DNA from 2 places in the Streptomyces sp. NPDC002868 genome. Region 1 is predicted to be linked to the other one. Evidence: riboswitches for the same ligand, from Rfam matches in the RefSeq annotation. Region 1 holds a riboswitch; the other holds the start of a gene.

What was found. A riboswitch is a leader RNA that binds a small molecule or an ion and turns the genes downstream of it on or off. The one in region 1 is predicted to bind glycine.
Region 2: it holds a riboswitch for glycine, as region 1 does, so the genes downstream of both, gcvP (aminomethyl-transferring glycine dehydrogenase) here and gcvT (glycine cleavage system aminomethyltransferase GcvT) in region 1, are expected to answer to the same signal.

Annotation. Positions count from the first base shown of each region.
Region 1 covers NZ_JBVHDR010000012.1:289,465-296,686, forward strand. The annotation lists gene ACZ3H8_RS31425 (ABC transporter substrate-binding protein) at 1-1,501, opposite strand, end outside; gene ACZ3H8_RS31430 (ABC transporter permease) at 1,630-2,634, opposite strand; gene ACZ3H8_RS31435 (enhanced serine sensitivity protein SseB C-terminal domain-containing protein) at 3,093-3,905, opposite strand; gene ACZ3H8_RS31440 (enhanced serine sensitivity protein SseB) at 4,008-4,778, opposite strand; gene ACZ3H8_RS31445 (AAA family ATPase) at 4,884-5,573, opposite strand; glycine riboswitch at 5,722-5,819, shown strand; gene gcvT (glycine cleavage system aminomethyltransferase GcvT) at 5,968-7,092, shown strand; gene gcvH (glycine cleavage system protein GcvH) at 7,154-7,222, shown strand, end outside.
Region 2 covers NZ_JBVHDR010000005.1:503,424-510,645, forward strand. The annotation lists gene ACZ3H8_RS19045 (glutamate-cysteine ligase family protein) at 1-583, opposite strand, end outside; gene ACZ3H8_RS19050 (hypothetical protein) at 1,083-1,670, shown strand; gene ACZ3H8_RS19055 (DUF5999 family protein) at 2,011-2,217, shown strand; gene gcvP (aminomethyl-transferring glycine dehydrogenase) at 2,296-5,181, opposite strand; glycine riboswitch at 5,363-5,460, opposite strand; gene ACZ3H8_RS19065 (PRC-barrel domain-containing protein) at 5,563-5,958, shown strand; gene ACZ3H8_RS19070 (DNA polymerase IV) at 5,868-7,222, opposite strand, start outside.

The sequences.
Region 1 (7,222 bases):
CGTCGACCAGCGGCTGCGAGAAGCCCTGGCCGGTCGGGAAGTCCGGGCCCCAGCCGGTCATGACCAGACCGAGACCGCGCTTCTTCACCACCGCGGGAGCACCGGTGATGCTGGAGGACTCGGCGCCGTCGATCGACTCCACCTGGGCCTTGATGCCGACGGCCTGCAGCGACTGCTGCAGCGCCTCGGCGACCTGAACCTCACCCGGGTTGTTGCTGCGGGCGCTGATGTTGGTGGTGAAGCCCTCGGGCTTGCCACACGCCTTCAGAGCCGCCTTCGCCTTGGCGACGTCCGGCTTGCCGTCACGCGCCAGGATGCCGTACGGGTCGTAGTCGTCCGAGCCCTTGATGGACTTCGGCAGCATGTTCGTGGCGATGTCGCCACCCGCGTCCGGGCCACCGCGGACCGTCTGCATCGACTTGTAGTCGGCCGCGTAGATCACGGCCTTGCGGCACTCGACGTTGTCGAACGGCGGGACCTTGGTGGCGATGTCGACGTACCGGATGAAGCTGGTCTCGATGTTGTCGACGTTGTCCTTGTGCTGCTTGAGCGCGGCGGTGCGGCCCGACTGGGACATGCCCGTGGCGTTCAGGTCGAGGTCGTACTCGCCCTTGATCAGCAGCTGGTCGATCGCCTCGATGTTGGAGTTGATCGTGACCGTGATCTTGTCCGGCAGCGCGGCGCGGATCGGGTCGGAGGCCTTCTGCCACTTGTCGTTGCGGACGAGGACAGCGCTCTTCTTCGGCGCGTACGACTCGAACTTGTACGGGCCCGAGGAGAACGGCTTCAGCTGGTACTTGGCCGCCGTGTCCTTCTCCTTCTTCACCGGGGAGCCGGCCGGCATCGCGAGCATCTGCTCGAAGTCACCGTTGGGCGTCGCCAGGTTGAAGACGATGGTCTTGTCGTTCGGCGTCTGGATCGCCTTCAGACCGAGCTTGTCCGGGGTGGTGTCCTTGTAGGGACCCTTGTACTCGTTCTTGGGGTCGAGGACCTGGCGCAGGTAGGCGGGACCGCCGGTGATGACGTCCGTGGCCCAGATGCGCTCTATGCCGTACTTGATGTCCTTGGAGGTGATCGGCGTGCCGTCCTCCCAGGTGATCCCGTCGCGCAGCTCGTACGTGTACGTCTTGCCGCCGTTGGTGACCACACCGTTCGCCTTGGCGAGGTCGGGGACGAGCTCGGCGCCGCCGGCACCCGGCTTCGGCGCGTAGGAGATCAGCTGGCGCGCGTAGAACCGGGAGAAGTCCCAGGCCATGCCGTAGTACTGGCGCTGCGGGTCGGTGGAGTCGAAGTCCTGCTTGCCGATGAACTTGAGCGTGCCGCCCTTCTTGGCGGAGGCGTTGGCGACGCCCTTCGTACCGGCGTTGTATCCGGCGGCCTTGCCGGCGCCGTCCTCGTCCTTGGAACCGCCGCCACCGCACGCCGCGGTGGACATGAGGGCTGCCACGACAACCGCCGCACCGGCGACCTGCCTGCTCCTCGACGAACGTAGGGGTTTCATTGTTTCTGCAACCTCCGGAGTAGCACGGTCCTTGGCTTGATGCCGGGGAACCTTCGGGGAGCCGCCTGACATATGTGGCAGGGGCACGTTCATTTGTCTGCGGCCGGACGGCGCCGCGGGGGGTGCCGTCACCGGGTGCCCTTGGGGTCGAGTGCGTCCCGCACTCCGTCGCCGAAGAGGTTGAAGGCCAGCACCGTCACAAAGATCGCCACACCCGGGACGACCATGAACATCGGGTCTTCCTGGTAGTACTCCACGGCCTTGGAGAGCATCTGCCCCCAGGAGGCCGTCGGCGGCCTCACACCTGCCCCGAGGAAGCTGAGCGCCGCCTCTGTGAGGATGTTCGTGGGGATCATCAGGGTGGTGTAGACGGTGATCGGCGCGACCAGGTTGGGCAGCAACTCCTTGAAGAGGACGTACCGCTGACCGGCGCCCAGGCTCCGGGCCGCCTCGACGTACTCCTTCTCACGCAGCGAGAGGGTCTGGCCGCGCACGATGCGTCCCACGTACGGCCAGCCGAAGAAGCCGATCACCATGACCAGGACGGCGATGCGGACGCTGGTGCCGGTGAGGCCGAACAGATCGCTGGGGAGGACGGAGACCAGCGAGATGATGAAGAGCAGCTGCGGGAAGGCCAGCAGCATGTCCATCACCCGGCTGATGATCGCGTCGACCCAGCCGCCGAAGTAACCGGCCACGATGCCGAAGATGGTGCCGAGCAGAACGGCGACCAGCGCCGCGAGGAAGGCCACGAGCAGCGAGATGCGGGCGCCGTAGACGATGCGACTGAACACGTCGCGGCCGTTCTGCGGCTCGAGACCCAGCAGGAAGTCCGAACTGATGCCGCCGAAGGCGCCCTTGGGGGTGCCGAACAGCGGGTCGATCTCGTCCTGGTGGAACTCGTTGGGCGGGTGGCCGAGCAGACTCACGATCAGCGGCGCGAAGATCGCCACGAGCACCAGGAAGATGACGACGACGCCGCCGGCCAGCGCCAGCTTGTCCCGCTTGAGGCGGGTCCAGGCGATCTGTCGCAGCGACCGCCCTTCTACCGACTTCTTGACTACATCCGCCGCGACATCGACGGCTGCGGCCTTGTCCGCGTCCGCGCTCGTGTCGTGCAATGGTGCCGTCATCGTGGTGGGGACCCCTCTCGGCCGGAGGTGACCGGCCCGTACCCGCCGCTGTAGCGGCATTTTTCACAACTTGTGGTGCACGTGGAGCTTTGGTGCGAGAAGTACGCGTGAAGCACGCCGTACACAGGGGCGAATATCCCCTTGCTGCGGGAGTCTTCAATGGTCTCGCGATCACCCGCCAGCCCCCCCGGGGAATGTTTGCTCAAACGTGATGAGGGGAGGGGGTTCCGTTATACGGACGACGGCTCTGACTGAGCGGATCGCCATCTACCGCGTATCGGGCGAAAGTTGAGTGAGGTACCGCCATGCGGACCCATCCGCCGCACCCGTCAACTCATTCGATTGAAAGGCCTTTGAGACCCAAGACGCACACAATCTCACCTGACCATCACTACAGGGCACGGAATGTGTTGGGCCAGGACGGCAATGGTGCCGTTGTGTGCCGTTGTGTAAAGGTTTCAGCGGCCGTGCGGCGGAGGGTAGCCGTAGCCGCCCCCCGGCTCCGCCGGGGCGGCCCCCACCACCGGTGCGCCGCCGTGGGCGTCACGGTCGTAGAACGGACGGGCGTTGGCCCGCAGCCACATCGTCACCGGGTCGTACTCGTCGGACATCGCGACGGTGGAGACCGGCAGCCCGTCCGGAACCGCGGCGATCGACTGCTGCATCATGGCCCGCACCGCGTCCACGGACTGCCTGCCGGTGTCGTACAGATCGAGCCCGATGGCGAGATACGGAGCGCCGAGCGCGGGCTGCACCCAGGCGCGGCGCAACGAACGGACCGCGGCTGTGCGGTGGGCGTGCTGCGACAGCAGGCCGTAGAAGTGCGGGATGTCGATGGCGGGCTCGGACATCCGCAGGGGACCGGCGGGCATCCGGTCGAGGCCGGTGGCGATCCGGCGCAGATCGAGCCAGGGGATGCCGACGCCGCCGCCGGGGGCGTGCGGGTTGAGCCAGATTCCCCAGCGGTCGGGGAACAGGGCGCGGGCGACATCCGGGCCGCTGACCACTTCGTGGGCGCGGTTCCAGCCGCAGACCGAGAGCTCTTGGGCGGAGGTGACGCAAGGGGCGTAGCCGACGCCGTCGACCTCCATGTTCCCGTACTGGGCGTCGGGCGAGCCCGCCTGGCCGTGCCAGAGCAGCATCCAGAGCCGGCCGCCGGCCGGGTCGGCGATCGCCTGCAGCAGCGCCTCGTACGCGTCGTAGCGCCCAGGAGTCACCTGGCGCAGCATGTGCTCGACCTGCCCGGCCGCCGCGGTGCCTGACGCACTCACCCTGGGTTCCGCCCCTCTTCGATCCACCCGGCACACAAGTGCGGCGGGTCCGGCCTGGCCATCAAACCAGCTTAATCGGGAGTTCTGACGCCGACTTGACGACTACACGTGCTGTCGTTGGTAGAAGGGCCGCACCCGTTCCAGCATCCATATGCCGACCGGGTCCTGCGCCACATCCAGCAGTACGAGATTGACCGGCCAGCCCACCTGGACCCGGCCCAGCGCCCGGCCGAGCGCATCCATCGGGGCGTTGCGCTCGGCGGCCTCCCAGGAGGAGAGCTGGACGCCGATGAACAGGGTCGGCGACTCACCCTCGATGGAGGCGAGCGCACGGCGGGCGGTGACGACGACGCCGGAGCTCTCGAACTCACCGGCCGCGGCGGCGAGGAAGTCCACCGGCTCCTCCTGCCAGTCGGGTTCGAAGAGCCGCACCCGGCCGCCGGTCGCCGGACCGTCGAGGGGCGTGCGTCCCACCCGGCACAGCTCGGCGACGGCGGGCGGCGGCAGCGGGGCGCCGACCGTGCCGCCCGGGTTCACGGCGATGCCGAGCTGCGGGGGCAGTCCGCGGGCGAATTCGCGGGCGGGGGCGATGGTGAAGGGCATATGGCTGCCGACGCAGTGCAGGAACTGCTGCTCGGAGCTGAAGACCGGGACGTACGCGGCCCCGTCGATCTCCATGGTGGGCAGATCGAGGTCGGGGCTGTCCGGACCGCCGCCGTTCGGCAGCGGCACCCAGATCTGGCTGCGGCCGAGCACCTCGACGAGGCGGCCTCCGGCCGAGGGGTTGCCGAGGGATGCGGCGAGCACCTCTTCGAGCTCGTTCGCCGGCCAGCCGCCGTACGGATGCGGATGCGGATGCTCCGGTGTCTGCATGTGCTGTCCTTCTCCCCCTGCGTTCCCACGGTTGCGCGCCACGACCCTAACGCCGTGGGGGTCCGCCGGGGCGGGTGGGGGCGCGGCCTTCGGCCCCCATTGTCCTCAATCGCCGGACGGGCCTGCTTTCGACTCCTCGAAGCCGACCCGGCCGAGCACCCCCGCCGAGTCGCGGTCCAGCAGCACCGCAGACGCGCAGCCCGCGGGCAGCCGCCCGGCCTCCGCGTCGCCGACCAGACGGCCCACCGCCCGCCGGTGCCTGGCGAATGCGTACCCCGACACTCCGCGGCCGCGCTCGCGCTGGCCCTCCCTCGCCACCGCGGGCGTGACGTCAAGCAGCACCAGATGCAGGCCGCGGCCGCGGCGGCGCGCCTCGCGGGCCAGCCAGCGCCGCACCCAGGCCTGGGTGCCGCAGTCATGTACGACGACGCTCTCGCCGGAGCGCAGCGCGCGCCGCAGTCCGGCGTAGTGCGCGATCCGGACCAGCGGGCGGTAGACGGCGTACGGCAGGAGCTTCGGCATCCGCGCGTCCCACCGGTCACGGGTGTCCTGCGAGTCGATGCCGCGGCCGCGCGCCGCGCGCCGGATCAGCGTGGACTTTCCGCTGCCGGGCAGGCCGGAGACGACCACCACGTCACCGGCGGCGAAGACCAGACTGCGCGGGCTGTGACCCGAGCGGTCTCTCAGGTCACGCAGCACGGGCGCGGGCACCTCGGCCAGTCGCCGAGCGGCCCCGCCCGGCGGGGCGGGCACCCCCGCGGTCGTCGCGTACGCCTCGGAGCGGTGCAACGTCATCACCCTCCCCCATGTCGGGTTACCCACCCTTGCCCATGAAGTGTAAAGAAACGGTAATGCGGCACAACCATATTGCAGCCGAGGGCCTGTCGCCCCACTCCGCCACGATGCGTGCAATGATGTGCGCGCCAACTGCATACCGGCCGCTTGAATCCACGCGGGAGAGTCCTGGCCACTGTGTGCGCCGGGCGCCGAAGGAGCAAGTCCCTCCCTTGAATCTCTCAGGCCCCGTACCGCGTGTGATGAGGCAGATCTGAAAAGCGAGCCGCTGTCGAGTGGCTCCACCCAAGGTGCAAGTCACGACCACCAATACGTGCGGTCGCGACGAACCTCTCAGGTTCCGATGACAGATGGGGAGGATTGTCCTCGCCAGCATGCCCTGGGAGCCACATCTATGAGCAACGCCCCCCGTCTGACCGCTCTCGACGCCCTGCACCGTTCACTGGGCGCGACCATGACCGACTTCGCGGGCTGGGACATGCCGCTGCGGTACGGCAGTGAGCGCGACGAACACAACGCCGTCCGCACCAAGGCCGGCCTCTTCGACCTCTCCCACATGGGCGAGATCACCGTCACCGGGCCGCAGGCCGCCGACCTCCTCGACTACGCACTGGTCGGCAACATCGGCGGTGTCGCCGTCGGCCGCGCCCGCTACACCATGATCTGCCAGGAGGACGGCGGGATCCTCGACGACCTGATCGTCTACCGCCTCGGCGATACCGAATACATGGTCGTCGCCAACGCGGGCAATGCGCAGATCGTCCTGGACGCTCTGACCGAGCGCTCGGAGGGCTTCGACGCCGAGGTGCGCGACGACCGTGACGCGTATGCCCTGATCGCCGTCCAGGGCCCCCAGTCCCCGGGCATTCTGAAGTCGCTGACCGACGCCGACCTGGACGGGCTGAAGTACTACGCGGGCCTGCCCGGCACGGTCGCCGGCGTCCCGGCGCTGATCGCCCGCACCGGTTACACCGGCGAGGACGGCTTCGAGCTCTTCGTCGAGCCACAGCACGCCGAGAAGCTCTGGCAGGCGCTGACCGATGCCGGAGCGCCGGCCGGTCTGATCCCCTGCGGCCTCTCCTGTCGCGACACGCTGCGCCTGGAGGCGGGCATGCCGCTGTACGGGCACGAGCTGACGACCGCGCTGACACCGTTCGACGCGGGCCTGGGCCGGGTCGTGAAGTTCGAGAAGACGGCCAATGGCGGGCGCTTCGTCGGCCGTGAGGCCCTTGAGGCCGCCGCCGAGCGCGCCGGGGCCAACCCGCCGCGCACGCTCGTCGGCCTGATCGCCGAGGGCCGCCGGGTCCCCCGCGCCGGTTACCAGGTCGTCGCAGGCGGTCAGGTGATCGGCGCGGTCACCTCGGGCGCCCCGTCGCCGACGCTGGGCAAGCCGATCGCCATCGCGTACGTGGACGCGGCGCACGCCGCTCCCGGCACCGAGGGCGTCGGCGTCGACATCCGCGGCGCCCACGAGCCGTACGAGGTCGTCGCGCTGCCGTTCTACAAGCGCCAGAAGTGATCTTCAGCACCACACCACGCCCGTTCAGCAGCACTCCCCCGCGTACAGGAGAATTCAGGCCATGAGCAACCCCCAGCAGCTGCGCTACAGCAAGGAGCACGAGTGGCTGTCGCCCGCCGAGGACGGCGTG
Region 2 (7,222 bases), on a different contig from region 1:
GGAGGTGCAGTTGCACCGAGGTGCAGGCGGCCTCGGGAGCTATCGACGCCGAGGTACAGGTCAGCCGCTCCACGCCCTCGATGTCGAGCATGAAGTCCTCGCCGCGCGCCGCGACGATCTGGTCGTTGAGCAGCATGTATCTGTCGACGTCGGAGAGGTTCGCGGAGACCAGGTCATGCTGGGCGAGTGTCGGCAGAATTCCGATCATCACGATCCCCGAGCCGACCTCGGCCGCTTTCCGGTGCGCATATCCGAGCCCGGTACGCAACTCCTCGGCAAGCTGGTCCAGAACCCTCCCGCTCAACCGGTGCGGAACGATATTTACTTCCAGGTTGAACATTCCGAGCTCGGTCTGGAAATCACGGCTCGCGATGCGCTCGAGAACTTCCGCATTCATCATCCGTGGCAGCCCGTCGGCACCCGCGAGATTCAGCTCGATCTCGAGGCCCATGAGATTCCTGGGCCGGTCGAATCTCTTCTCCGCCAGCAGCCTCCCGAGTCCCGCGAGGCACTGCTGCAACTTTCGCCGGTACCTTTGCCGATCGGACAGGTCGATCCCGCCTGCCACGACCTTCTCCCCCATCGAAGCGTCCCTCCTCGAGTGGGCACCACGGAGCATCAGCCGCTCGCGTCACGGACGATAATGCCCAGACTGACTGATCCCTAACGTCCCGCGAACGGTCCGCAGCCGGTAGTGTGTACCGAGTGATCGAGCGGCACATTCCTTCGGCATGATGCATACGCAGTTACCACCGCCTGATGCCTGGTGAAAAACACCGACTGGTTTCGGCCTACCGCTCGGCCGATAGAATCCCAGGCTGCGGACCTGCACTCACGAAAAATCGGCAGAAAAACCGCAACAGAAAGACCTGATACCGCCTTACCGGAAATACGCACGAGCGCTAGCAGAAACACTGCGAGAACACGTTTCGTATAAACTCCGTGAACGAGGCAGAGAGTTGGCGCCCGGTGGCCTTTCCGGCCCCTCTGGCCCCGCACGCTGACAGCGCCGTCCGCACCTGCCCTTGCCCCTTGCACCAACCCTTGCACCAACGTGTCTCCGAAGTGAGAGGCGACCCATCATGCCGCTGCTTGTCCCCCCGGCTCCCGCGCCTGCCCTGCGCAGCGTCCTCGCGGCACTCGGTTCCCCGACAGCCGTCCGCGAGGCCCGCACACCCGCCCTCAGGTCCGTCCAGGGACCTCTGAGCCCCGAATTGCCGCTGCCCGTCCATGTACTGGATCAGATCGTGCCGAGCGACAGTGCCCCCTACACCCGCCTCGCGGGCTGGCGTTTCCTGATCCGCAGCGGCGAACGAGCCGTGGCAGCGGCGGAGACGATGCTGACCCCTGACGGCTGGACCTTCTCCCACTTCTTCGAAGGGCCCTACCTGAGCTCCACCGAACGGGCGCTGCGCCAGGCCGAGTCGATGAAGACTCACTTCCAGCCACGGCTGCTCTCCATCCCCGAGCTCTACATGCTCACTCTCTGGCTGCACGGCGACACGGACGCCGACGCCTCGACCGGCACCCCCCTTCCGACGGACGTCCTGGTGCCGCTGCGCCCCGCGCCTCCCGGCATAGCGGCACACCGGGCGCACCGCGTCGCCGATCTGCTGCCGGTGATGACCCTGCGCCTCACACCGGCTCCACTGCTCGGCTCCCCAGCCTGACCGTCCGCCCCCGTTCGAGCCCCGAAACGCGCTGCTCGAGCCCAGCTCACGCCGCCCTTCGCGCCCCGTGACCACCCGGTCGCGGGGCGCACTCCTGCCCCATCCGGACTAGCCCATACCGGCCACCCCGAACCACCCGAAAGGACAGTGGAGTTGAGCTGAACCGTCCGCCCGAGTGATACGTCATTAACCAGTAAGAAGAGCTGCCGCGAAATCCCTGCGGATTGACGCCCGTAGGGCAACACTGGGATCGGACCGACAGATACGGGGGGCGGCCATGAACACCTCATCGAGCCGCAGGACAGTCACAGTCACTACAACGCAGCGAGAGAACCCACCCATGTGCCAGCACCAGCCAGCCTGCCCGACATCCGACTCAGCCGACCGGGAAGCCGCCCGTCTCACGGCGCACCACCCGGAGCAGGGCTGGAGCCTGCTGTGCAACGGCGTACTGCTCTTCGAGGACACCGGTGAACTGCTGCCGGACGGCCAGATCATCGCGCCGCACCGGCCGCGGGCGAGCGGGCAGGTGATGACGGCCGCCTAGCGCCGTCCGTACGACAAGGGGGCCGGCCCGGAGACTGATCTCCGCACCGGCCCCGACGCATGAGCGCCGCCGCGCCCGTCAGTTGTCGTACTCGTCCAGCGGCGGGCAGGAGCAGACGAGGTTACGGTCGCCGAACGCACCGTCGATCCGGCGCACCGGCGGCCAGTACTTGTCCGAGGCGCTCACTCCGGCCGGGAAGACCGCGTCCTCGCGGCTGTACGGGTGCTCCCACTCCCCGCCCAGGGCCGCTGCGGTGTGCGGGGCGTTGCGCAGCGGGTTGTCCTCCGCGGGCCACTCGCCCGAAGCGACCTTCTCGATCTCCCCGCGGATCGCGATCATCGTGTCGCAGAAGCGGTCGATCTCGGTCAGGTCCTCGCTCTCGGTGGGCTCGATCATCAGCGTGCCGGCCACCGGGAAGGACATCGTCGGCGCGTGGAAGCCGTAGTCGATCAGGCGCTTGGCGATGTCGTCGACGCTGACGCCGGTCGCCTTCGACAGCGGCCGCAGGTCCACGATGCACTCGTGCGCGACCAGACCGGCCGGGCCGGTGTAGAGCACCGGGTAGTGCGGCTCCAGGCGCTTGGCGATGTAGTTGGCCGCGAGCACGGCGACCTGCGTCGCCCGCTTGAGGCCCTCGCCGCCCATGAGCCGTACGTACGCCCAGGAGATCGGCAGGATGCCCGCCGAGCCCCACGGGGCGGCCGAGATCGGTCCGACGCCCGTCTCGGGTCCCGCGGTGGGCTGGAGGGGGTGGTTCGGGAGGTACGGGGCGAGGTGCGCCCGTACGCCCACCGGACCGACGCCGGGGCCGCCGCCGCCGTGCGGGATGCAGAAGGTCTTGTGCAGATTGAGGTGCGAGACGTCGCCGCCGAACTTGCCCGGCTTGGCGAGGCCCACCAGCGCGTTGAGGTTGGCGCCGTCGACGTACACCTGGCCGCCGGCCTCGTGCACCTGCGCGCAGATGTCGGCGACATGCTCCTCGAAAACGCCGTGCGTGGACGGGTAGGTGATCATCAGGACCGAGAGCTGGTCGCGGTACTGATCGATCTTGGCGCGCAGGTCCTCGATGTCCACCTCGCCGTCGTCGGCGGTCTTCACCACGACGACCTTCATGCCCGCCATCACGGCGCTGGCGGCGTTGGTGCCGTGTGCGGAGGACGGGATGAGGCAGATGGTGCGCTGGTCGTCACCGTTGGCGCGGTGGTACGCGCGCACGGCGAGCAGACCCGCGAGCTCGCCCTGCGAACCGGCGTTGGGCTGGATGGAGACCGCGTCGTACCCGGTGACCTCGGCGAGGCGCTCCTCCAGCTCATGGATGAGCGTGAGGTACCCGGCGGCCTGCTCGACCGGCGCGAAGGGGTGGATCTGCCCGAACTCCGGCCAGGTGACCGGCTCCATCTCGGTGGTCGCGTTCAGCTTCATGGTGCAGGAGCCGAGCGGGATCATGCCGCGGTCCAGCGCGTAGTCGCGGTCGGCGAGCTTGCGCAGGTAGCGCAGCATCGCAGTCTCGGAACGGTGCTGGTGGAAGACGGGGTGGGTGAGGTAGTCGTCCGTGCGCAGCAGGGCGGCCGGCAGGGTGTCGTCGGTCGCCGCATCGAGCGCCTCGACGTCGGCCTCGACGCCGAAGGCGGCCCAGACTGCGGTCAGTTGGGTACGGGTGGTGGTCTCGTCACACGCGATGGAGAGGTGGTCGGCGTCGACGAGGTGGAGGTTGACCCCGCCCTCACGCGCGGCGGCCACGACGTCGGCGGCCTTGCCCGGCACCCGTGCGGTCAGCGTGTCGAAGTACGCCCCGTGGACGACCTCGACGCCACCGGCCCGCAGCCCCTCGGCGAGGATCGCGGCGTACCGGTGGGTGCGCTGCGCGATCCCCCTGAGCCCATCCGGGCCGTGGTACACGGCGTACATCCCCGCCATCACGGCGAGGAGCACCTGGGCGGTACAGATGTTGCTGGTGGCCTTCTCGCGGCGGATGTGCTGCTCACGGGTCTGCAGCGCGAGCCGGTAGGCCTTGTTGCCGTCCGCGTCCACGGAGACACCGACGAGCCGGCCGGGCAGGCTGCGCGCGAACTTCTCGCGTACGGCCATGAAACCGGCGTGCGGGCCGCCGAAGCCCATCGGGACGCCGAAGCGCTGCGTGGTGCCCACCGCGATGTCGGCGCCCAGCTCGCCGGGCGAGGTGAGCAGGGTGAGCGCCAGCAGATCGGCGGCGACGGTGACGATCGCGCCGAGCTCGTGCGCCTGCTCGATGACGGGCTTGACGTCGCGTACGGCACCGGAGGCACCCGGGTACTGCAGCAGCACGCCGAAAACGCCGCGCTCCGCGATCTCGGCCGGGATGCCGTCGCTGAGGTCGGCGGTGACCACCTCGACGCCGGTGGGCTCGGCGCGGGTCTCGATCACCGCCAGGGTCTGCGGCAGGGTGTCGGCGTCGACCAGGAAGACGCCGTTCTTGACCTTGCCGACCCGGCGGGCCAGCGACATGGCCTCGGCGGCGGCCGTGGCCTCGTCGAGCAGCGAGGCACCGGAGGTGGGCAGACCGGTCAGGTCGGCGACCATCGTCTGGAAGTTGAGCAGCGCCTCGAGCCGGCCCTGGGAGATCTCCGGCTGGTACGGCGTGTACGCGGTGTACCAGGCCGGGTTCTCCATGACATTGCGCAGGATCACCGGCGGCGTGAAGGTGCCGTAGTAGCCAAGGCCGATCATGGGCGCAAGCACCTGATTGCGGTCGGCAAGCGTGCGCAGCTCGGCGAGCACATCCGCCTCGGTACGCGCGCCCGGGAGGTTCAGCGCCTCCGCGCTCTTGATCACATCAGGCACCGCGGCGGCGGTCAGCTCGTCGAGCGAGCCGTAGCCCACCTGTGCCAGCATCTTCGCCTGGGCCTCGGCGTCGGGCCCGATGTGGCGCTGCTCGAAGGGGGTGCCTCGCTCAAGCTGGGAGAGCGGAATGCGGTTGGCGGTCATTTAGGAGGCCTCCTGGTCTGACACGACCGGCGAGGGGCACCACGGCGCGGATGCCCGGACGGCCTCCCCCTCTGTCATCTCAACCTGAGAGTTTCACCGGGGCGCGCGCATGCCACGCTCCGGCTTTCACCGTCGGTGAGAGCGGATGCCGTCCGACGCCCGCCCTGCTTTCCAGAGTGACCTCGTCCGTGCGGTACAGGGGCCTGAGAGATTCCGGGGAGGATTTGCTCCTTCGGCGCCGCCGGTACTTTCACCGGTGGACTCTCCCGCACGGGGTCAGCAGCCGCTTGACAGCCTACCAGCGCGCCCCCTCGTCGATCGCTCAAGTGGCCGACACCCCCGATGTGCACTTTTGTAGTATTTAAACAGCAGTTGCGACCTATTGGAGGGACCGTGCAGACCGATATCGATCCGCGCAGCCTGATCGGCCGCAAGGCGTTCGACCGCAACGGCCACAAGATCGGGACTGTGGACGAGGTGTACCTGGACGATGCCACGGGAGTGCCCGAGTGGGCGGCTGTGCGGACCGGCCTGTTCAGCCGGGACGCGTTCGTCCCGCTGGAGCCGAGCAAGCTGGTCGACGACACCCTGCATGTCCCGTACGAGCGCTCGCTGATCAAGGATGCCCCGGACTTCGGCGTCGGCCGCCATCTCTCCCCGGAGCAGGAGCTTCAGCTGTACCACCACTACGGCCTCGACCTCTCCGAGGCCCCCGAGACGCCCGCTCCCTCCTCGGGGGACCGGTCCTTCGGCCGCGTCGCCGGCCAGGAGGACTGACCCGCACTCTCCACCGTCGCGGGCAGCGCGACGAGCGGCAGCGGATCGGAGGGCTCCAGATCGGGGTCGTCGACCCGGAAGGTGCGTACGCGCCCCGGCGGCGACCCCGGCTCCTCGAACCGGACGGTGACGCGGCCGAGCCCGCTGCCCTGCACCCACCCCGCCCCGTACTCGGCATGCCGCACGTCGTGCCCCGCGGCCCAGCGCCGCGCCGCGAGCGCCTCGTGCTCCGCCCCGCCCGCCCCGGCCTCTGCTCCCGCCCGGGCGCCTGCCCCGGCGCCTGCCTGTGCTCCGGCTCGGGCTCCTGCCCCGGCGTCTGCCCCCGCCGCGGCGTCGGCCTCGTGCGTCTCCCGCTCGCCCTCCGCCGCCGCCTCGTGTGCTTCGCGCTCGGCCTGCTCATCGGCCGCGGCCTGGGCGAAGAGATCCTCCTGGGTGTAGTCCGCGAGCCCCGTCACGCCCACCCCCAGCAGCCGCACCCCGCCCGTGGTGTCCACCGCCTCCAGCAGCCGCCCGGCGGCCTCCCGCACCACCGCCGGATCGTCCGTCGGCCCGCGCAGCGTCTCCGAGCGCGTCAGCGTCGAGAAGTCGTACCGCCGCACCTTCAGCACGATGGTCCGCCCAGAGCGCCCGGACGCCCGAAGCCGCTGCACACACCGGTCGGCCAGCCGCTCCACCTCGATCCGCACCCGCACCCGGTCGTGCAGATCCACATCGAAGGTGTCCTCCACCGACACCGACTTCGCGTCCCGCTCGGCCACCACCGGCCGGTCGTCGTACCCCATGGCCATCAGGAACAGCGAGGTCCCGTGCGCCTTGCCCAGCAGCCGTACGAGCTCGTCCTCGCCCGCCTCCGCCAGCTCGGCGACGGTCGTCATCCCGGCCCTCCGCAGATGCTCCCCGGTGGCCGGCCCCACCCCCGGCAGCGTCCGCACGGACATCGGCCCGAGCAGCTCACGCTCCGTCCCAGGCTCTATGAGCAGCAGGCCGTCCGGTTTCGCCTGCTCGGAGGCGATCTTGGCGAGCATCTTGGATCCCGCGAGCCCGACGGACCCCGTCAGCCCGGTGACGGCGAGGATGTCTCCGCGCAGCCGCTCACCGGCCGCCCGCGCGGAAGCCGAGTCATCGGCCGAGCCCCCCGCCTCCAAGTCGACGAAGGCCTCGTCCAGGCTCAGCGGCTCCACCAGCGGCGAAAGCCTGCCGAGCAGCTCCATCACCTGCTCGCTGACCGCACGGTAGAGCGAGAAGCGCGGCACGAGATACGCGG